3 regions of the Streptomyces sp. M2CJ-2 genome follow, and region 2 is predicted to be linked to each of the others. Evidence: riboswitches for the same ligand, from Rfam matches in the RefSeq annotation. Region 2 holds a riboswitch; each other region holds the start of a gene.

What was found. A riboswitch is a leader RNA that binds a small molecule or an ion and turns the genes downstream of it on or off. The one in region 2 is predicted to bind thiamine pyrophosphate.
Region 1: linked by a shared signal. The riboswitch ahead of thiC (phosphomethylpyrimidine synthase ThiC) and the one ahead of JL475_RS06500 (thiamine ABC transporter substrate binding subunit) in region 2 are both predicted to bind thiamine pyrophosphate.
Region 3: linked by a shared signal. The riboswitch ahead of thiO (glycine oxidase ThiO) and the one ahead of JL475_RS06500 (thiamine ABC transporter substrate binding subunit) in region 2 are both predicted to bind thiamine pyrophosphate.

The regions. Positions count from the first base shown of each region.
Region 1 is NZ_JAESIF010000002.1:238,490-245,674, reverse strand. It holds gene JL475_RS03545 (hypothetical protein) at 1-748, shown strand, start outside; gene JL475_RS03540 (VWA domain-containing protein) at 880-2,295, opposite strand; gene thiC (phosphomethylpyrimidine synthase ThiC) at 2,378-4,192, opposite strand; TPP riboswitch at 4,185-4,375, opposite strand; gene JL475_RS03530 (YibE/F family protein) at 4,553-6,112, shown strand; gene JL475_RS03525 (SsgA family sporulation/cell division regulator) at 6,289-6,723, opposite strand; gene JL475_RS03520 (IclR family transcriptional regulator C-terminal domain-containing protein) at 6,823-7,185, opposite strand, start outside.
Region 2 is NZ_JAESIF010000004.1:190,671-197,855, forward strand. It holds gene JL475_RS06485 (RDD family protein) at 74-493, shown strand; gene JL475_RS06490 (hypothetical protein) at 659-1,093, opposite strand; gene rlmN (23S rRNA (adenine(2503)-C(2))-methyltransferase RlmN) at 1,411-2,517, shown strand; TPP riboswitch at 2,578-2,684, shown strand; gene JL475_RS06500 (thiamine ABC transporter substrate binding subunit) at 2,775-3,863, shown strand; gene JL475_RS06505 (iron ABC transporter permease) at 3,932-5,533, shown strand; gene JL475_RS06510 (ABC transporter ATP-binding protein) at 5,534-6,553, shown strand; gene JL475_RS06515 (LAETG motif-containing sortase-dependent surface protein) at 6,617-7,185, opposite strand, start outside.
Region 3 is NZ_JAESIF010000031.1:65,509-72,693, forward strand. It holds gene JL475_RS22580 (thiazole synthase) at 1-748, opposite strand, end outside; gene thiS (sulfur carrier protein ThiS) at 751-999, opposite strand; gene thiO (glycine oxidase ThiO) at 996-2,180, opposite strand; TPP riboswitch at 2,178-2,289, opposite strand; gene JL475_RS22595 (hypothetical protein) at 2,339-2,689, shown strand; gene JL475_RS22600 (NAD(P)/FAD-dependent oxidoreductase) at 2,722-3,963, shown strand; gene JL475_RS22605 (Rv2175c family DNA-binding protein) at 4,080-4,445, shown strand; gene thiE (thiamine phosphate synthase) at 4,662-5,348, shown strand; gene metF (methylenetetrahydrofolate reductase [NAD(P)H]) at 5,455-6,378, shown strand; gene JL475_RS22620 (hypothetical protein) at 6,435-7,185, shown strand, end outside.

The DNA of each region.
Region 1 (7,185 bases), on a different contig from region 2:
GCTCAACTCCGAACAACTGCGCACCATGGCGCTCAATGCCACCGCGATCATCACGGCGGCCGCGGCGACCGAGTACCAGCACTACATCAAGGTCCGCGAGGAACTGCGCCGGCCGTCGGCGTCGGCCACCCCGGCCGTGCGCGAGTCGGGCCCCTCCGAGCCGGAACCCGGCGCAGCGGGGCTCGCCGCCGCCATGGGGGAGGTCGCCGAGACCGCCGGCGCGGGTGCGGTCGCCGTCATCGCCGTTCTGGCACCCGTCCTGGCCGGAACGGCGGCCGCGATATTCCTGCTCGTCGGCTACCTCCTGCGCATGCTCGACCCCAGCGCGGCCTTCGCCCGGACCATGCTCACCACGGGCTGGACGTTCGGCGCCGTGACCGCGGTCGCCATCCTGGTCGCCGCCGTGGGCCTGCTCCTCACCGCGCTGCGCAACAAGCCCTCGGCCCGGAGCGGGCCGTACCTGGAAGTCGACAAGGAGTTGGCCCTGGCCAGGGAGGCCTGGCACGAGGCACTGCTCGAGCGGGGGATCATGCCGTTCCTGCGAGACGCTCTCACCGATCCCGGCACGGCAGCCGCACTGCGCTACGCGACACCGTCCGAACCGACCGGCCGTATCCCGAACCTCGGCTACCACCGGCCGGGATTCACCAGCCCCGGCCAAGGCCCGACCCGCGGCCCGCGGCCGAGCTACTCGAGTCCGGACTACAGCAGCCCGGACTTCGGGGGGCCGGAACACCAGCCCGAGTAATCGAACGGCCGAAGTACCGGCCCGAGTCCGGAGTCGTCGGTCGGCGCGTCCTCACCGGCGGAGCCCTCTCGAGAGGCTCCCCGACGGGGAGCGTGTGCCGGGTGCCCAGGTCAGGTCATGCCCGGGTCAGGTCATGCCCCTGGTCGTAGAATGCCCGCCCGGCTCGCAGCTGTGATCCACAGCGGGAACTCGGACAGCAGACGGTCGTACAACTCCGGGTCCGGCACGGTGCTGATGTCGTCGACGGCGAAGAACCCGACGTTGTCGACGCGGCGTCCGGGCAGCGTGTCGAATCGTTCCAGCACACCGTAGTTCGACCGTCCGAGCCCCACGAACTGCCAGAAGACGGGTTCCTCCACCGCTTCGCGGAGCTCCCGCTCGATCTCGGCATTCCGGTAGACCCCGCCGTCGGAGAAGAACAGCACGAGCGTCGGGGCCGCCGCGGGATTGTTCCCGACGAACGAGCGGACCTCGGCGATGACCTTCTGTTCCTCGTTCTGGATGCCGACCTCCCGCATGTCGACCTGGCGCGGGTCCAGGCCCTTCTTCCGCCCGCGCCGGAAGAGGCTCATCTCCCCCACCCGCACGTGCAGCCGGAGCCAGTCGGGCAGCTCGCCCAGCCGCAGGTCCGGCAGCCGTGCCGGATGCGAGGCGAAGGTCCAGGCCTGCATCTCACCGTCGTCGTCCAACTGTGCGGCGACCGCGGCCATGCGCTCGACGACGTCCGCCACGACTCCCCTGGAGTACTGGGGTGCCATGGAGCCCGAGGCGTCCAGTACGAGGATGACGCGCGCGGTGATCTCGGCGGCCCCGTGCTTGCTCAGACTGACGGCCACCTGCTCCTTGCGCAGCGACAGCCGCTTGCGCATGTCCACGGGCAGCCGCTCCTCTCCCTTGGTGAGGCGCGGAGCGGCCGGAACCGGAGGAGCCGGAGCAGGAGGTACCGGAGCGGAGGCGGCAGGCGTGACGGGGGACGCGACGATCGGAGGCACGGCGGCGGGAGCCGCCGGGGGAGCGTCGTCCACGGTGATACCGAAGTCGGTGGCCAGCCCCGCGAGCCCGGAGGCGTACCCCTGGCCCACCGCGCGGAACTTCCACTTCCCCTGGCGCCGGTACAGCTCGCCACCGATGAACGCGGTCTCCGTGTCAGCCACCATGTCGAACCGGGCGATCTCGGTCCCCGCTCCGGCGTCGATCAGCCTGAGCAGCAGCCCCGGGACCTGGCCGAAGGTCCCGCCGTCGGACGACGCACACAGCGCGATCCGCTCGACGTCCGGTTCCAGCAGGCTCAGGTCGACCTCGACCGTGTCGGTCGCGGCGCCGACGGCGCTCCGTTTTCCCAGATGTGTCACAGCGTTGGAGGCGTGCCTCGGCTGGTTGTAGAAGACGAAGTCGCCGTCGTCCCGCACCCGTCCGGCCGCCGTGAGCAGGAGAGCCGACGCGTCGATGTCGGGCACACCGGCCCCGGCGGTTCGAGCAAGCTCGACGCGCACCACCGGGGCATCGACGGGAAGGTTGGACCCCTTGCTCATTGATTGCGCTGTCATGGCACACAGTCTGCCGATCCGTCCCCACGGGCGGCGAGAGGGGCGGGCCCGAACGACCCGCCCCCTCGCCCGTTCAGTCGGTTCAGTCCGTCAGCGGCAGGTACACGCGGTTGCCCGCCTCCGCGAACTCCTTCGACTTCTGCAGCATCCCCTCGGCGATCTCCTCGGCCGAGGCGCCCTCCGGCGAGGCACCGCCGAACCGCTCCGTGATGCTCTGGCTGATCTTCATGGAACAGAACTTCGGCCCGCACATCGAGCAGAAGTGTGCGGTCTTGGCGGGCTCCGCCGGAAGGGTCTCGTCGTGGAGCTCCCGTGCCGTGTCCGGGTCGAGGGCGAGGTTGAACTGGTCCTCCCAACGGAACTCGAAGCGCGCGTCGGACAACGCATCGTCCCACTCCTGCGCACCCGGATGCCCCTTGGCCAGGTCGGCGGCATGGGCGGCGATCTTGTAGGTGATGACACCGGTCTTGACGTCATCACGGTTGGGCAGGCCGAGATGCTCCTTGGGTGTGACGTAACAGAGCATGGCGGTACCCCACCAGGCGATCATCGCGGCACCGATACCGGAGGTGATGTGGTCGTACGCGGGCGCGACGTCCGTCGTCAGCGGGCCGAGCGTATAGAACGGGGCCTCCTCGCAGATCTCCTGCTGGAGGTCGATGTTCTCCTTGATCTTGTGCATCGGGACATGTCCCGGTCCCTCGATCATGGTCTGCACATTCAAACGCTTCGCGATCCGGTTGAGTTCCCCGAGTGTGCGCAACTCAGCGAACTGAGCCTGGTCGTTGGCGTCCGCGATCGACCCCGGCCGAAGCCCGTCGCCGAGCGAGTACGTGACGTCGTACGTCGCGAGGATCTCGCAGAGTTCCTCGAAGTTCTCGTACAGGAACGACTCCTTGTGGTGCGCCAGACACCACGCCGCCATGATCGAGCCACCCCGCGAGACGATGCCCGTCTTGCGGTTGGCGGTCAGCGGCACATACGCCAGCCGTACGCCCGCATGAACCGTCATGTAGTCCACACCCTGCTCGGCCTGCTCGACGACCGTGTCCTTGTAGATCTCCCAGGTCAGCTCCTCGGCCCTGCCGTCGACCTTCTCCAACGCCTGGTAGAGCGGCACGGTGCCGATGGGGACGGGGGAGTTGCGCAGCACCCACTCCCGGGTGGTGTGGATATTGCGGCCGGTGGACAGGTCCATGACGGTGTCGGCGCCCCAGCGGGTCGCCCAGGTCATCTTCTCCACCTCCTCCTCGATGGAGGAGGTCACCGCGGAGTTCCCGATGTTGGCGTTGACCTTCACCAGGAACCGCTTGCCGATGATCATCGGCTCGATCTCCGGATGATTGACGTTGGCGGGCAGCACCGCGCGGCCTGCCGCGATCTCCTCACGCACGACCTCCGGCGACACGTTCTCCCGGAGGGCCACGTACTCCATCTCGGGCGTGATCTCGCCGCGGCGTGCGTACGCCAGCTGCGTGACCGCCTCACCCGCGCGGCCGCGGCGCGGCTGACGGGGCCGACCCGGGAACACCGCGTCGAGGTTGCGCAGGCCGCCGCGCGGTGAGGTGTGCTTGATCCCGTCGTCCTCGGGGCGGACGGGACGGCCCGCGTAGTCCTCGGTGTCGCCGCGCGCGATGATCCAGTTCTCCCGCAGCGGCGCCAGCCCCCTGCGTACATCGGTGTCGACCAGGGGGTCGGTGTACGGGCCCGATGTGTCGTACAGCGTGACCGACTGGCCGTTGGTGAGGTGCACCTGGCGGACCGGCACCCGTAGATCGGGGCGCGTGCCCTCGACGTACGCCTTGTGCCAGCCGATGGACTTCCCGGCTTCCTTCTGCTCCGACGTCTCCGTCGGGTTCTGCGTGGAGGCAGGCGTGCGTGCGTCCTTGTTGGTCATGAGACCTACTCCCTACGCCGGCATTACCCGGTAACAGGTTCAGCGGTCGACGCAGCGGTTTCCGTCGGTCGGCGTTCCGTGGGGAACATCACTCGGACAGCAGTGATGTTTCATGTGAAACGTCGTTGGGACGGAGGTCAGCGCCCTCTCAGCCCGGTGCTCCGAGCTCCCGCGTGTACAAAAGGTGCCCTCACGCTAGCGTCAATTCTGGCGCGGTGACCAGAGGGCCCTCGTTGTTCTTGCGATGATCGGGCGGTGACCTCGACGCAACATCCCCCGTACCCACCGCCCGAACCACCCCTCGGCTCCGGCGCTCGAAACGGCGGCGGCCGTGGCAGAGAGCCCGCAGCCGGCAACAGCATGGGCCGTGGGGACGGCCAGGGAGACAGCCCCGGTTCCGGAGACTGGTTCGGGCGCGGGCCCGGCACCGGCCACCCGAGCCAGGGGCAGGGGCCGCGGAGGCAGGGAACGGGGCAAGCGCGGGGACAAGGTCACGGCCGGGGCCCGGAGCCGGACGGCGACCACCCCGACCGGGGCCCGGGCGGCGGCGGCCACGGCGGCCCCCCTCCGGGCGGCGACGGACACGATCACAGCCCGGACTTCGGCGGCGGGCACGGCCACTCACACGGGCACAGCCACAGTCACGGCCCCGCCGCCCCCGTCTCGAAGCACCTGCGCAAGGTCATCGCGGCGGTCCTCATCCCGTTCACCGCGGCGGTGCTGATCGGCCTCGTTGTGCTGTGGCCGGGCGGTGCGCCGGGGCACGAGCGCACCGGCGTCGGTTTCGACCGGCAGACGCAGCAGGCCACGGTCACCAAGGTGGTCGAGGTGAGCTGTTCCTCCGTCAACGCTTCCGGAGGCGTCCCGACCGGCGACACCTCGACGGCCGAGGGCTCCTCCGCGCAACAGCAGGCGGACGGCACGTGCAAGAGAGCGACGATCCGGGTCGACAGCGGCAAGGACCAGGGCCGTACGTTCACCGAAATCGTGCAGCCGGACCAGTCCCGTCAGCTGAGCGAGGGTCAGGAGGTCGTGGTCGCCTACGAACCCTCCGCTCCGAAGGACCTGCAGTACTCGGTCACCGACGTGAACCGGCGCCTCCCCATGGCCCTGCTCGCCGGCATCTTCGCGGTCGCCGTCGTGGCCGTCGGGCGGCTGCGCGGTGCGATGGCACTGATCGCGCTGGCGGTCAGCTTCCTGGTGCTGAACTTCTTCATCCTGCCCGCCATTCTGGAGGGGTCGAACCCATTGGCCGTGGCGGTGGTGGGGGCGAGCGCCATCATGTTGCAGGCCCTGTATCTCTGTCACGGACTGTCGGCGCGCACATCCGTGGCGGTGCTCGGCACTCTGGTCTCACTGCTGCTGATCGGCATTCTGGGCTCGGTCTTCATCGACTGGGCCGCGCTGACCGGCAACACCGACGACAACACCGGTCTGATCCACGGTCTGTACCCCGACATCGACATGAGCGGCCTGCTGTTGGCCGGTGTCATCATCGGCTCGCTCGGTGTGCTCGACGATGTGACGGTCACCCAGACATCGTCCGTCTGGGAACTGCATGAGGCCAACCCGTCGATGGGCTGGCGGGGGCTGTACCGCGCGGGCATCCGCATCGGCCGCGATCACATCGCCTCCGTGGTCAACACTCTCGTTCTCGCCTACGCGGGCGCCGCGTTGCCGTTGCTGCTGTTGTTCTCCATCGCACAGAGCAGTGTGGGAACGGTCGCCAACAGCGAGCTGGTGGCGGAGGAGATCGTGCGTACGCTGGTCGGCTCGATCGGTCTGGTGGCCGCGGTGCCGGTCACCACGGCTCTGGCCGCCCTGGTGGTCTCGGCCGACCGTACGGCGGCCGAGACACCCGGGGAGAGCGTCCGGGCGGCTCCGGCGCGGGGTGGGAAGGGCAGGCGCCGGAAGCGGTGACCCCGTCACGGCGCGGCGCCGGAGAGCCTCCTGCCGGCGCATGACCGGCTGCGGCCCCGCCCCCGGGTGACCGGTCCACCGAAGCGGCTCGTCCATTGGCGCAAAAGCGTTCCTGCACTGATGTGGCGGAACACGGGGAACGGTTCCGCCACCGGCTGTCCGAGTGGCGGAACCCCTTACCCGGCGCTCTGCTCCGCCAGGATGCGGTCCAGCGCGTCGTCGAGATGGGCGTCGAAGTCGGCGAGTGCTCCCTCCTGGCCCAGCGGCACCAGCTTGTCGGTGCGGTCCAGAAAGGCCACCAGCGGCGCCGTCGACGAGCGGAACAGCGCGTGGTCGCCACCGACCTGAAGCCGGATCAGCACCTCGCCCAGCGTGTCGGGCTCGACCGGTGACACCCGCACGTCACCCTCGCCGCACGGTCTGCCGACGCCGTCGATCAGCAGCTCTCGTCCGAATGCCCAGGTCACAGGCGCGTCACCGGGAAGATGGAAGGTCAGCCGCACGGCGTAGGGATCACAGGTGTCATAGCGAAGCTCCACCGGGATGCGGAAGGACAACTCCTCCGACACGAGAAAGCTCATCATGACCTCTGCCTGTACGGACTCGCGCATCGCCTACCCCGTCATTAGCTGCGGACCAGCCGGGAATGGACCCCTGACCACTGAGTGAATCTTGCTCAACGTACACGGTGAATCACAAGGAGTGAGTTTTCAGATAGTGATAGAGAGCCCCAACGGACCGAGCAGACGGCCCACTTCCGCCTGCAGTTGCTGCGCGGCGGGGAGCAGCCGGTGAGCCTGATCCGCGGGCAGGGAGATGGCGATCGTCGCGGCCGTGGCACCGGCCGTGATCGGGATGGCTGCGCACACCGTGCCCAGGGCGTATTCCTGGCGCTCGATCACCGGTTCCATGCGCCGGGTCCGCTCCAGGCGCCGGAGAAGACCGTGTCCGTCGCGCACGGTGTACGGCGTGACGGGCTGCACGGGGAAGCGGTCGAGATGGTCGCGACGGGCGGCCTCGCCGAGCTGGGACAGCAGGCACTGCCCGATGGCGTGTGCGTGGCCGGTCTCCCG
Region 2 (7,185 bases):
CGATCTCGGCCCTCTGCCGCCACTGGGCGGATCCGTCGACTCCCGCCCGCGTCCGGGTTTCCCAGGCGGCCTCATGCGACGCTGTGCCGCTGTCGCCATCGACCTTCCCCTTGCCGCGGTCGTGGTCCTGGGCCCTCTTCTGGCGCTGGACCGGATACTCCAGGTCTTCGCCGTCCCGGACGACCGGGCGGGAACCCTCTGGCTCACTGCAGCCGTCGTCTGGACCCTTGTCTTCGTCCTGGGATACTCGCCGGTATGCGTCTCACGCTGGGGCGGCACCTTGGGCAAGCGCACGATGGGTGTGGAGGTGGTTCGCGCGAGTGACGGCGCACGGCTCGGCTATGGACCCGCAGTTCTACGGCACATCATCAACCTGGTGGTGACGACTGTGCCGATATTCCTTGTCGCCCACGTGTCCGCGATCAACCTCAGTGCGAGCCGCCGGGGCATGCACGACAAGGCTGTCGGCAGTGCGGTGATCCATCGCAGGTGAGGGCGGTTCCGATCGGCGGCTGTTCCAACCCAGCGGCGTGCCCGCTGTGTGCCCGATCCGGCGGAAAGCAGCGGGGACTCACGGGGAACGGCGGGCATCACAGCGCTCCGCACCAGGTCAGAGGCTTCCCAGGTCAGGCCGCATCCGCATCCGCGATCTTCCAAACTAGTCTCCGATGCTTCCCGAAGCTCTTGGTTTCGGGCGCAAGCTCCGCATGAAGAGCGGCACCGACAACAGGAGCAGGGCTCCTTCGACGGCCAGGCTGACCAGCCCAAGCGGCTCTGTCCAATTGCCGATGTCATCGCTGTAGTCGGGCAGTCCTGGCCCTCTGGAGAGGATGTAGCCCACCAGGGGGCCGAGGGCGACCCCGACCGCCAGCAGCCATCCCAGTCGTACGAGGCCGAGGAGAAGCAGTACCGCCGCGACCACAGCCGCGATCTCCAGGACGTGGTAGGCGATGCCTATGTAGGAGGGGTCCCTCGTTGCCGTGATGCCGCCTTGGTCCACAACGTGGATACCGGCCACCACAAGGCACAGCAGAGATCCCGCCCACCGGGCCACCCAGGTGGCTTCCGGCACCATGGCAGTGCGGTGTGACATGCGAAGGCACCTTCTCCTTCATTCAGGGCCGGGGAACCTGTCGCGCCACAGTCACCTCTGGCTGGCTCTTGAACAGGCAACGGGACGGCCCCATGCCACTCCCAGCCTCAGCGGGCAATCGTTCGCTGTCGATCCCCGCAGTGCAGACGAGTGATGCAGGCTGCCGTCGATCAACCGGCCGGTCCCTCGTGATCAGCTCTGGGCCGTCTCTGGGCCGTCCGAGGCCGCTCAGTGGCGACCGGTGACGACTGCTGACGACAGTCGTCGTGAGTGACAGTCCCAGGTCACCCGGTTGGATCTGCGACACTGGTACCGCCATGCCTAAGCCCGGAGAACTCACTTTTGTCGCGCCGCGCGGAGCCAAGAAGCCGCCGCGGCACCTTGCCGACCTCACGCCGGCCGAGCGCAAGGAGGCGGTCGCAGCGGCCGGTGAGAAGCCGTTTCGCGCCAAGCAGCTCTCGCAGCACTACTTCGCGCGGTACGCGCACGACCCGGAGCAGTGGACCGACATTCCCGCCGGTTCCCGCGCCAAGCTCCAGGAAGCGCTGCTTCCCGAGCTGATGACGGTCGTCCGGCACCTGTCGACCGACCAGGGCACCACCCGCAAGACGCTGTGGAAGCTGTTCGACGGAACGCTCGTCGAGTCGGTGCTCATGCGGTACCCGGACCGGGTGACGATGTGCATCAGCTCGCAGGCGGGCTGCGGCATGAACTGCCCCTTCTGCGCGACCGGTCAGGCCGGGCTCGACCGGAACCTGTCCACCGCGGAGATCGTGCACCAGATCGTGGACGGCATGCGGGCGCTGCGGGACGGAGAGGTCCCCGGAGGTCCGGCCCGGCTGAGCAACATCGTCTTCATGGGGATGGGCGAGCCGCTCGCCAACTACAACCGGGTGGTGGGTTCGATCCGTCGTCTGACCGACCCGGAGCCCGACGGGCTCGGGCTGTCGCAGCGCGGGATCACCGTCTCGACCGTCGGGCTGGTGCCGGCGATCAACCGGTTCTCCGACGAGGGCTTCAAGTGCCGCCTCGCCATCTCCCTGCACGCGCCCGACGACGAACTGCGCGACACCCTCGTCCCCGTGAACACGCGGTGGAAGGTGCGCGAGGTCCTCGACGCCGGTTTCGAGTACGCGGCCAAGTCGGGGCGGCGGCTGTCCATCGAGTACGCGCTGATCCGGGACATCAACGACCAGGCGTGGCGTGGCGACCGGCTCGGGCGGCTGCTGAAGGGCAGGCCCGTGCACGTCAACCTCATCCCGCTCAACCCGACGCCCGGCTCCCAGTGGACCGCCTCACGGCCCGAGGACGAGAAGGCGTTCGTGGACGCGATCGCCGCACACGGTGTGCCGGTGACGATCCGGGACACCCGTGGACAGGAGATCGACGGGGCCTGTGGCCAGCTCGCCGCGAGCGAGAGGTAGCCTGGCCGGCGTAGAAGACGTTGTAAGGACAACAACTTCATATCGGGTAAACATACGTTCATATTCCGACAGGGGAGCGCCACAGCGCTGAGAGTGCGGCATCCGGCCGCAGACCCTCCGAACCTCGCCCAGGTCATTCTGGGTAGGGAGATCGGTCATCACTCGAGCTGTTGTGCCCTGTCCGGGGCACCCGTGAGGGGTCCCGGACAGGGCCGCGTCTCTTCCTGGTCACCCCCAGGAGGAATCCGGTGAATCCGGTGAGCATCACCAAGAAGGTCACGATCCTGGCCGTCGGGCTGGGCCTGGTCACCCTGTCCGCCTGCGGCTCGTCCGGCGGCGACGACCAGGAGTCCGGGTCCGGCGGGTCCGGGACCGTGACCCTCGTCAGCCACAACTCGTGGGCCGCGTCGAAGGACGTCATCGCCGCCTTCGAGAAGCAGTCCGGCTACAAGGTCAAGGTCCTGGAGGACGGCGACGCCGGATCGGCCGTGAACAAGGCGATCCTGACCAAGGACAACCCCCAGGGCGACGTCTTCTTCGGCGTCGACAACACCCTGCTGTCCCGCGCTCTCGACAACGGGCTGTTCCAGTCGTACGAGGCCGAGGGTTCCGACCTGATCCTTCCCGAGTACCGCGTCGACGAGGGCAAGCACCGGGTCACGCCGATCGACACCGGCGACGTCTGCGTCAACTACGACAAGGAGTGGTTCAGCGAGCGCGATCTGACCCCGCCGAAGACCTTCGACGACCTGATCAAGCCCGAGTACGAGAACCTCCTGGTCGTCGAGAACGCCTCCACCTCCTCGCCCGGCCTCGGCTTCCTCCTCGGCACCGCCGCGAAGTACGGGGACGAAGGCTGGACGGACTACTGGAAGAAGCTCAAGGCCAACGGCGTGAAGGTGGTCGACGGCTGGGAGCAGGCCTACAACGAGGAGTTCTCCGGCTCGGCCGGCGGCAAGCAGGCCAAGGGGGACCGGCCGCTGGTGGTGTCCTACGCCTCCTCCCCGCCCGCCGAGGTGATCTACGCCGACCCGAAGCCGACGACCGCTCCCACCGGTGTCGCCGACGGCACCTGCTTCCGTCAGATCGAGTACGCGGGGCTGCTCAGCAACGCGAAGAACCCCGAGGGCGGCAAGGCACTGCTCGACTTCCTGCTCACCAAGGAGTTCCAGGCCGACATGCCGCTCAACATGTTCGTCTACCCGGTGCGGGAGGGCGCCCAGGTGCCCGAGGAGTTCACGAAGTACGGGCCGCAGGCGAAGGACCCGGAGACGATGGACCCGGCGAGGATCGCCGAGAACCGTGACCAGTGGGTCAAGTCGTGGACCTCGCTCGTACTGAAGTGAGCCGGACCGCCGCCGTGCGAGGGCACGGGCGGAGGCGGTGGCGCGGGAGTGCGGCGCGGCTCGGCCTGATGGCCGTGCCCGTCGCGTTCTTCGCCGTCTTCTTCGCCTACCCCGTCACCGCGATCGTCGCGCGCGGTCTGAAGGCCGACGGGGTCTGGCAGCTCGGGCGGATCGGGGACGTACTGGCGCAGTCCGACGTCCGGCAGGTGCTGTGGTTCACCACCTGGCAGGCGCTGGTCTCCACCGCCCTCACCCTGGTGATCGCCCTGCCCGGCGCGTATGTCCTCGCCCGCTTCGACTTCCCCGGCAGACAACTGCTGCGGGCGGTGGTCACCGTCCCCTTCGTGCTGCCGACGGTCGTCGTCGGTACGGCGTTCATGGCGCTCGTCGGGCGCGGCGGCCTCCTCGACGAGTTGTGGGGCGTCCGGCTGGACACCACCGTGTGGGCGATCCTGCTCGCGCACGTGTTCTTCAACTACGCCGTCGTCGTGCGGACCGTGGGCGGACTCTGGGGGCAGCTCGACCCGCGCCAGGAGGAGGCCGCGCGGATGCTCGGCGCCTCGCGGTTCACGGCCTGGCGGACCGTCACCCTGCCCGCGCTCGCGCCCGCCGTGGCCGCCGCGGCGCTGATGGTCTTCCTGTTCACCTTCACCTCCTTCGGCGTGGTGCAGATCCTCGGCGGGCCCACCTTCGCCACCCTCGAAGTGGAGATCTACCGGCAGACCTCGGAGATCTTCGACCTGTCCACCGCCGCCGTCCTGACGATGATCCAGTTCGTCGCGGTGGGCGCGATCCTCGCCCTGCACGCCTGGACCGTACGGCGGCGGGAGACCGCGCTGCGCCTGGTGGACGCCTCCATGACCGCACGCCGGCCGCGCGGCGGTGGGCAGTGGGCGCTGCTCGCCGGGGTCGTCGCCACCGTCGCCGTCCTGCTGCTCCTGCCCCTCGCGGTGCTGGTGGAACGGTCCTTCGGCGACGCCGGGGCCGGCTACTACCGGGCGCTGACCCGGGACGACGGGGGAGTGTTCCTGGTCGCGCCGATCGAGGCGGTCGGCAACTCCCTGCAGTACGCGGCCCTGGCCACCGTCATCGCCGTGCTGATCGGCTCCCTGGCGTCCGTCGCGCTCACCCGGCGGGACGCGGGGCGGCTGGTGCGCGGCTTCGACGCCCTGCTGATGCTGCCGCTCGGGGTGTCCGCCGTGACCGTCGGCTTCGGGTTCCTGATCGCTCTCGACGAGCCGCCACTGGACCTGAGATCCTCCTGGATCCTGGTGCCGCTCGCACAGGCGCTGGTCGGCGTCCCGTTCGTCGTGCGGACCATGCTGCCCGTGCTGCGGGCCGTGGACGTACGGCTGCGGGAGGCGGCGGCGGTGCTCGGGGCGTCGCCGTGGCGGGCCTGGCGTGAGGTGGACCTGCCGATGGTGCGGCGGGCGATGCTCATCGCGGCCGGGTTCGCCTTCGCGGTGTCGCTGGGCGAGTTCGGCGCGACGGTGTTCATCGCGCGGCCGGACCACCCGACCCTGCCGGTGGCCGTGGCGCGGCTGCTCGGCCGGCCGGGGGACCTCAACTACGGCCAGGCGATGGCCCTGTCGACGATTCTGATGATCGTGTGCGCGGTGGCGCTGCTGGCGCTGGAGCGGCTGCGGACCGACCGATCCGGGGAGTTCTAGATGCTGTTGAGCCTCGAGGCCGCCACCGTCCGGTTCGGCGGACGGGCGGTGCTGGACGCCGTCGACCTGGGGGTCGCCGAGCACGAGATCGTGTGCGTGCTCGGACCCAGTGGCAGCGGCAAGTCCACGCTGCTGCGGGCGGTGGCCGGGCTGCAGCCCCTCGACGCGGGGCGGATCTCGCTCGCCGGGCGCGACCAGGCGGACGTGCCCGCGCACCGGCGCGGGGTCGGGCTGATGTTCCAGGACCACCAGCTGTTCCCGCAGCGGGACGTGGGCGGCAACGTGGCCTTCGGACTGCGGATGCGTGGCACGTCACGGACCGAACAGGACGGCCGTGTGGAGGAGTTGCTGAACCTCGTCGGACTCCCCGGGGCGGCCGGGCGGGCGGTGGCGGCGCTGTCCGGCGGCGAGCAGCAACGTGTCGCCCTGGCCCGCGCCCTGGCGCCCAGCCCGAGGCTGCTGATGCTCGACGAACCGCTCGGCCAGCTCGACCGGACGCTCAGAGAGCGGCTGGTCGTCGAACTGCGTGAGCTGTTCGGCCGGTTGGGCACCACCGTGCTCGCCGTGACGCACGACCAGGGTGAGGCGTTCGCGCTGGCCGACCGGGTCGTGGTGATGCGGGACGGACGAATCGCCCAGTCCGGTACGCCCCTTGAGGTGTGGCAGCGTCCGGCCGACGCGTTCGTGGCCCGCTTCCTGGGTTTCGAGAACGTGGTCGAGGCGACGGTCGGCGCGGACGTCGCGGTGACGCCGTGGGGCAAGGTCCCGGTGCCGGCGGCCACCCCGCAGGGCACGCGGACACTGCTCGTCCGGCCCGCCGGGGTCCGGCTGGTCCCGGCCGAGACGGGCCTGCGCTGCACGGTGACCGCGCGCACCTTCCGGGGCACCCATGTCGCGGTCCGCCTCCAGCCCGAGGCGGCGCCCCGGCTGGAGGCCGCCTGCGCGCTCCGAGCGGCACCGGAGGTCGGGGACGAGATCGGGGTGGAGTTCGACGCGGCCGAGGTCGTCGTACTGGACTGACCCGCGGCAGAAGCGCGACGGCCCGCCCCCGGCGGGGACGGACCGTCCGGCCGGCGTGAGGCGTCAGCTGTCGCTGCTCGTCCCGCGACGGCGCATGCCGAGGAAGACCGCACCGCCACCGACGGCGACCAGGGCCACCGCGATACCGGCGATCAGACCGGTGTTGGAGTCCGCGCCGGTCTCGGCGAGGTTCGAGTCACCGACGGCGGGCGACGGAGCGTTGTCCGAGGTGCCCGCCGGGGCGGGGCTCTCGGGCTCCGACTCCGACGGATTCGGCGTGCCGGGCTCCTCCGAGTCCTCGGCCGGGGTCGAGGCGGAGGCCGACGGCTCCGGAGCGGGGGTCTTCGGAGCCGAGGTCCCGGGAGCCGGGGTCTCCTCCTCTCCCTTGCAGGCCGTGGCCGGGGTGGTCAGGTTCGGCTTGATGTCCTCGTCCACGTAGGGCGCGGCCTTGACGTGGATGCGGTACTCGGCGCTGGGCTTCCAGTCCTCCTCGAAGGTGATGGTGACGCCCTTGCGGGAGCCCTTGACCACCTGCTCGCCGACCTTCTTCTCGTCGGCGCCGTTGTTCTCCAGGAACACGGTGACGGTGGCGGGGACGCCGGCCGGGTCCACGTCGGTGACGGTGATGACAC
Region 3 (7,185 bases), on a different contig from region 2:
GAGAGGACGCCTCGGCGAAGTGCCGCCGCGGAATCCGCCCCGCCCGCCGGGCCAGCCGCCCCGCCTCGACCGCGCTCCGCATGGCGGCGGCCATCAGCACCGGCTCCTGCGCCCGCGTCACCGCCGAGGCGAGCATCACCCCCGCGCACCCCAGCTCCATCGCCAGCGCCGCGTCCGACGCCGTACCGGCACCCGCGTCCAGGATCACCGGCACCCGCGCGTGCTGCGTGATCAGCTCGAAGTTGTGCGGGTTGCGGATACCGAGCCCCGAACCGATCGGCGAACCGAGCGGCATGACCGCCGCACAGCCGACGTCCTCCAGCTTCCGCGCCAGCACCGGATCGTCGTTGGTGTACGGCAGCACCGTGAACCCGTCGTCGACCAGGGTCTCGGCCGCCTCCAGCAGTTCGACGGGGTCCGGCAGCAGGGTGCGCTCGTCGGCGATGACCTCCAGCTTGACCAGGTCGGTGCCGAGCGCCTCCCGGGCGAGGCGGGCGGTGAGCACCGCCTCCCCGGCGGTGAAGCAGCCGGCCGTGTTCGGCAGCACCCGGATGCCCAGCCTGTCCAGCACCGAGAGCACCGAGCCGTGCACCGAGGGGTTCACCCGCCGCATCGCGACGGTCGTCAGCTCGGTCCCGGACGCCACCAGCGCCCGCTCCAGCACCTCGAGGCTGGGCGCCCCGCCGGTGCCCATGATCAGACGGGACGTCAAGGACGTACCGCCGAGGACGAACGGATCGTCGGCCATGGTCAGCCTCCCTGCACGGCGGTCAGGACTTCCACCCGGTCCCCCTCGGCGAGGGGCGTGAGCGGCCACTGCGCGCGCGGGACGACCGTTTCGTTGAGGGCGGCGGCCACCCCGGAGTGCGCCTCGGTGAGCGTGCCGACCAGCGCGTCGAGCGCCGTGCCGGGAGCCACCTCGCGCGGCTCCCCGTTGACCGAGACCATGACCGGGGCGTGCGCGGGAGTGTGCGTCGACATGTCCACAGGAGTGTTCATACGGGCTGCTCCGTGAGTGCGGCGGCGGTCGCGGTGAACCGCCGGGGGCTGAAGGGGCGGGCCTCCGCCGGGAGTTCACCGGTGGCCAGGAACTCCGCCAGGGCGTCGCCGGTGACCGGAGTGAGCAGCACACCGTTGCGGTGGTGCCCGGTCGCCAGGACCAGCCCCGCGAGCCCGGACGGGCCGAGCAGGGGCGCGTTGTCGGGGGTGCCGGGGCGCAGCCCGGCCCGGGTCTCGGTGAGCGGCAGCTCGGTGATGCCGGGGACCAGTTCGTGGGCGTCGCGCAGCAGCTCGTACACCCCGCCCGCGGTGACGGTCGTGTCCCAGCCCTGCTCCTCGCTGGTCGCCCCGATCACCAGCTCCCCGTTCTCGCGCGGCACCAGGTACACCTGGCCGCCCCGCACCACCGCACGCACCGTCCGGCTCAGGAACGGACCGAACCGGTCGGGCATCGCCAGCCGGAGCACCTGCCCCTTCACGGGACGCACGGGAGGCAGCAGGTCCGCGGGGACGCCCGCGAGCCGCCCGCTGAGGCTGCCGCCGGCCAGCACCACCTGCCCGGCGGCCAGTCCGGTGCCGTCGGCGGTGACCACGCCCGTGGCCCGCTCCCCGGAGACGGTGAGCCGGTCGGCCCACGCGCGGTGCAGGACCACGCCCGCCCGCTCGCAGGCGGTCACCAGCGCCGCCGCCAGCCGCCGGGGGTCGATCTGGTGGTCGCCGTCCACCCGCAGCCCGCCGCGCACACCGGGGGCGAGCATCGGCTCCAGGCGCCGGCACTCCCGCCCCGACAGCCACTGCGCGTCGAGCCCCGACTGCTGTTGCAGGGCGTGCAGTTCGCGCAGATGGGCGCGGTCGTCGGCGTCCAGCGCGACCGCGAGCGTGCCGCACCGGCGGTAGCCGAGGTCGTGGCCGGTGGCCTCGGTGAGTTCGGCCGCGAAGTCGGGGTAGCGGAGCGCGGAGGCGAGGTTCAGACCGAGCAGGGTCTGCTCGCCGTAGTGCAGTTCCGTGACGGCGGCCAGCATCCCGGCGGCCACCTGGGCGGCGCCGCCGCCCGGCTCGGGGTCCAGCACGGTCACAGCCAGCCCGCGCTGCGCGGACCGCCAGGCCGTGACCAGACCGATGACGCCGCCCCCGACGACGAGGACGTCGGGGGAGCGCTGCGAGGTGCGTGTGGGCGGCATGGGCGTCCAGCCCCTCCCTTCGCCGGCATGACCCGGATCAGGTGCATACGGTCGGAGGCCGCCAGCCTCCCTCTCAGCCCGGTGCGTCCGGGCTCCCGCGAGTGTCTTACGTTGGCCACCCTAGCCTCCGGATCAACGAACGTGTAGGGAGCCTTCGCATGGCTGGTTCGCTCGACGGTCTCGTCCTCGCCCCCGTCGCCGACCAGGCGCCGGGCCAGGTCGGCACCCGCACCCGGTTCGCGTACCACGAGCGGGACGGCGGGATCTGGGCCGAGTACGCGGGCGGTGACGTCGTCCGCGGGTACCTGGTGGGCACCCGGGAGGGGGACCGGCTGGACTTCCGGTACGTGCAGCTCAAGCAGGACGGCACCACCTCCTCGGGACACTGCGTGTCGACGGTCGTGGAGCTGCCCGACGGGCGGGTGAGGCTGGAGGAGGCCTGGGAGTGGGAGTCGCAGCCGGGCAGCGGGACCAGCGTCGTGGAGCAGCTCACGGGAGCCGGAGACTGACTGACCGAGGGTCAGGTGTCTATGGTGATCAGGTGAGCGAGCAGACGCAGGAACGGGGACCGTCCGAGCCGCGGCGCGTGGTGGTGACGGGGGCCGGAATGGCCGGCGTGCAGACCGCCGTCGCCCTCCGGGAACAGGGATTCACCGGCACCGTGACGCTGATCGGCGCCGAACCCCACCAGCCGTACGACCGGCCTCCCCTGTCCAAGGCGGTGCTGCTCGGCAAGGCGGAGGGCTCCGCCTTCGACGTCGACTTCGAGGCGCTCGGCATCGAACTGCGGCTCGGCTGCGAGGTGCTCGGGCTGCGCCCCGCCGACCACGAACTGGACACGGAGGCCGGGCCGGTCCCCTACGACGTCCTGGTCGTCGCGACCGGCGCCGAACCGGTCCGGCTGCCGGGCACGGACGGCGTCCCGGGCGTCCATCTGCTGCGCACCCTGGACGACGTCGAACGGCTGCGGCCGGTGCTCGCGGGCCGCCAGGACATCGTGGTCGTCGGCGCCGGCTGGATCGGCGCGGAGTTCGCCACGGCGGCGCGCGAGGCGGGCTGCGCGGTCACCGTCGTGGAGGCGGCCGACCGGCCGCTGGCCGGGGCGCTGCCCGCCGAGGTGGCCGCCCCGATGACCGCCTGGTACGGCGACGCGGGGGTGGTGCTGCGCACCCACGCGCGCGTGGAGCGCGTCGAGCCCGGCGCGGTGGTGCTGGACGACGGCTCGCGACTGTCCGCGGGCGCCGTCGTCGTCGGGATCGGGGCCCGCCCCGCCACCGCCTGGCTGGCCGGCTCGGGGGTCGAGCTCGGCGAGCGCGGTGACGTGGTCGCCGACCCGCACCTGATGACCTCCGTGCCGGACGTGTACGCGGTCGGCGACTGCGCGTCCTTCCCCTCGGGGCGGTACGGCGAACGCCTGCTGGTGCACCACTGGGACAACGCCCTGCAGGGCCCGCGCACGGTCGCGGCGAACATCCTCGGGGCGGCCACCGGCGAACCTCCGGCGGTGTACGACCCGGTGCCGTACTTCTGGTCGGAGCAGTTCGGCCGCTTCGTCCAGTACGCCGGGCACCACGCGGACGCCGACCGGACGGTGTGGCGCGGGGACGCCGACGGGCCGGCCTGGACGGTCTGCTGGCTCCGCGATTCCCGGCTGGTGGCGCTGCTCGCGGTGGGCCGCCCCCGCGACCTGGCCCAGGGGCGCCGGCTGATCGAGGCGGGCACGGTGCTGGACGCGGAGATGCTGGCCGACCCGGCGCGGCCGCTGAAGTCGGCGAAGGGGTGAACCCCGGCCCCCGGAGTCCGTCCGGCCGACACGTCCGTGCACGATGATCCGCCGGACGGACCCCGGGCGGAGGGGCTCGGCTTCCGACTGTCAGTGCCAGATGGCACGCTTGTCCCGTGACCGAGATTGACGCAAAGATCGATGCTCTCGTCCCCGCCTGGCTCACCCTGCCCGACATCGCCGAGATGCTCGGTGTCGAGGTGACGCGCGTCCGGCAGCTGGTCAAGGAGGGCCAGCTCATCGCCGTACGCCGAGGTGAGAACCGCGCACTGCAGGTCCCCGCCGCCTTCATCGACGAGGACAAGGTCGTCAAGGGCCTCTCCGGCACCCTGACGCTCCTGCGGGACGACGGTTTCACGGACGAAGAGATGCTGGAATGGCTCTTCACCCCCGACGAGAGCCTGCCGGGCACGCCCGCGCAGGCGCTGAGTGAGAACCGCGGCACGGAGGTGAAGCGCCGCGCCCAGGCGCTCGCCGTCTGAGCCCGCGACGGAACACCCGGACCCGGGCCCGCACCCGCATCGGGCCGGGGACCCGCATCCGGCTGTGAACCGCCGCCCGGCGCCGCTGTCCCAGGGCGCCGGGCCCGGGCCCGCGGCCCCTCCGTCACCCCGTGCCGGAGTCCGCCGTGGGCCGCGCTCCACCCGGCCCCGGGGTGCCCCGGTCCGGCCGCCACCGACACACGGGGGGACACCCGCATGCCAGTCACCACCGCAGGTACCGCCGCAGGCAGCACCGCGCGTGCCCGGCTCTCCGACGCCCTGGTCTATCTCTGCACCGACGCCCGCAAGCGGCAGGGTGATCTCGCGGAGTTCCTGGACGCGGTCCTGGCCGGCGGCGTCGACGTCGTGCAGCTGAGGGACAAGGGCATGGAGGCCGGCGAGGAGCTGGAGCACCTGGCGGTCCTCGCGGACGCCTGCGCCCGGCACGGCAAGCTGCTCGCGGTGAACGACCGCGCGGACGTCGCCCACGCCGCCGGCGCCGACGTACTGCACCTCGGCCAGGGCGACCTTCCCGTCCCCGCGGCCCGAGCCGTCCTCGGCGAGGACGTCCTGATCGGCCGCTCCACGCACGCCGAGTCCGAGGCAGCCGCGGCGGCCGTGCAGGAGGGCGTGGACTACTTCTGCACCGGCCCCTGCTGGCCCACCCCCACCAAGCCCGGCCGCCACGCCCCCGGCCTCGACCTGGTCCGGTACGCCGCCGCCCTCGGCACCGACCGCCCCTGGTTCGCCATCGGCGGCATCGACCTCGGCAACCTCGACGAGGTGCTGGAGGCCGGCGCCCGCCGGGTCGTCGTCGTACGGGCCATCACCGAGGCGGACGACCCGGGTGCGGCGGCGTCCGAGTTCGCGAAGCGGCTGCGCGCGGCGTCCGGCGTTCGGTGACCGGGTTCGTCTCAGGTTTGTCCAAAGGGTGGACAAGAAAGCCGCCAATCGGGCAAATAACCCCCATTCGGTTGGGGGACCGCCGCCCCCTGGCTAACCTGCCGGTATGGCCCTCGGAACCGCATCGACCAGGACTGACCGCGCACGCACCGTGCGCGACATGCTCGCCGCCGGAAAGACGACGTACTCGTTCGAGTTCTCGGCGCCGAAGACTCCCAAGGGCCAGCGGAACCTCTGGAGTGCGCTGCGCAGGGTCGAGGCGGTCGCCCCGGACTTCGTCTCCGTCACCTACGGTGCCGGAGGCTCCACCCGCGCGGGCACGGTCCACGAGACCGAGCAGATCGTCGCGGACACCACCCTCACCCCCGTCGCCCACCTCACCGCGGTCGACCATTCCGTCGCCGAACTGCGCAACATCATCGGCCAGTACGCCGACGCCGGGATCCGCAACATGCTCGCCGTGCGGGGCGACCCGCCCGGCGACCCGATGGCCGACTGGATCCCGCACCCGCAGGGGCTGACCTACGCCGCCGAACTCGTCCGGCTCATCAAGGAGTCGGGTGACTTCTGCGTCGGTGTCGCCGCCTTCCCGGAGATGCACCCGAGGTCGGCCGAGTGGGACACGGACGTCGCGCACTTCGTCGACAAGTGCCGGGCGGGCGCCGACTACGCGATCACCCAGATGTTCTTCCATCCCGAGTCGTACCTGCGCCTGCGTGACCGAGTCGACGCGGCGGGTTGCGATACACCGGTGATTCCCGAGGTCATGCCGGTGACCAGTGTGAAGATGCTGGAGAGGTTGCCGCAGCTCAGTAACGCGTCGTTCCCGGATGCCCTGAAAGAGCGGATCCTCACAGCGGCGGACGATCCGGCGGCGGTACGCTCCATTGGCATCGAGTTCGCCACGGAGTTCTGCGCGCGGCTGCTGGCCGAAGGAGTGCCCGGACTGCACTTCATCACGCTCAACAACTCCACGGCGACGCTGGAAATCTACGAAAACCTGGGCCTGCACCACCCGCTGCGGGCCTAGACCGGTCGCACCGGTGTACGACACACTGCGTAGCGGCCGCTGGGAGAGGGGCGTACATGGGCTGGACGGTCCTCTACATCGCGTTCGGTGTGGTCGCGTTGTGGCTGCTCGGCGAGGTGTTGCTGCAGTACAAGGCACGCCTGCGCTGGCGGCTGCTCGCCTTCGCCGGCTTCCTGGGCGTCGTGCTCGGTGTGCTGATCCAGACCGTCCTCGTCATCGGACTGGGCGCCGTGGCCTTCGCGATCGGCCAGACCTACGTCACCCTGTCGTTCCGCCGCGGCTTCGCGGCAGGCTGGGCGGTCAACGCCCCGGCGCTGGCCGCCGTCAAGGGCGGCCGGGGTGACCGCGGGCGGCAGGAACCGACCCTGGAGGTCTCCGGCCTGGAGGCCACCGGAGACGGTCACGGGGACGGCCATGGCGGAGGGGACGGCTACGGCGACGAGGCCGCCGACTACCGCACGGCTCAGAACGCCTACGCCGCGGACGACTACGACCGCGACGACGTGTTCACGCCGGCGCGCACCGGGCAGCCGACGGCCGCCGAGACCACCGCCGTCTACGAGCCGCAGCCCATGCCCGACGACACCGGCTCGTACGGCGTCTACGGCGACAACGGCGACACCGGCGACAACGGGTACGGCACCCCGGCCCAGGACCAGTACGCGGCGACCGCGCAGAGTCCCGACCAGGGCTACGCCACCGACCAGAACTACGCCTACGACTACTCCGGTTACGGCCAGCAGCAGGCCGCCTACGACAGCACGGGCCAACAGCAGCAGTACGCCGCCTACTCCGACCCGTACATCG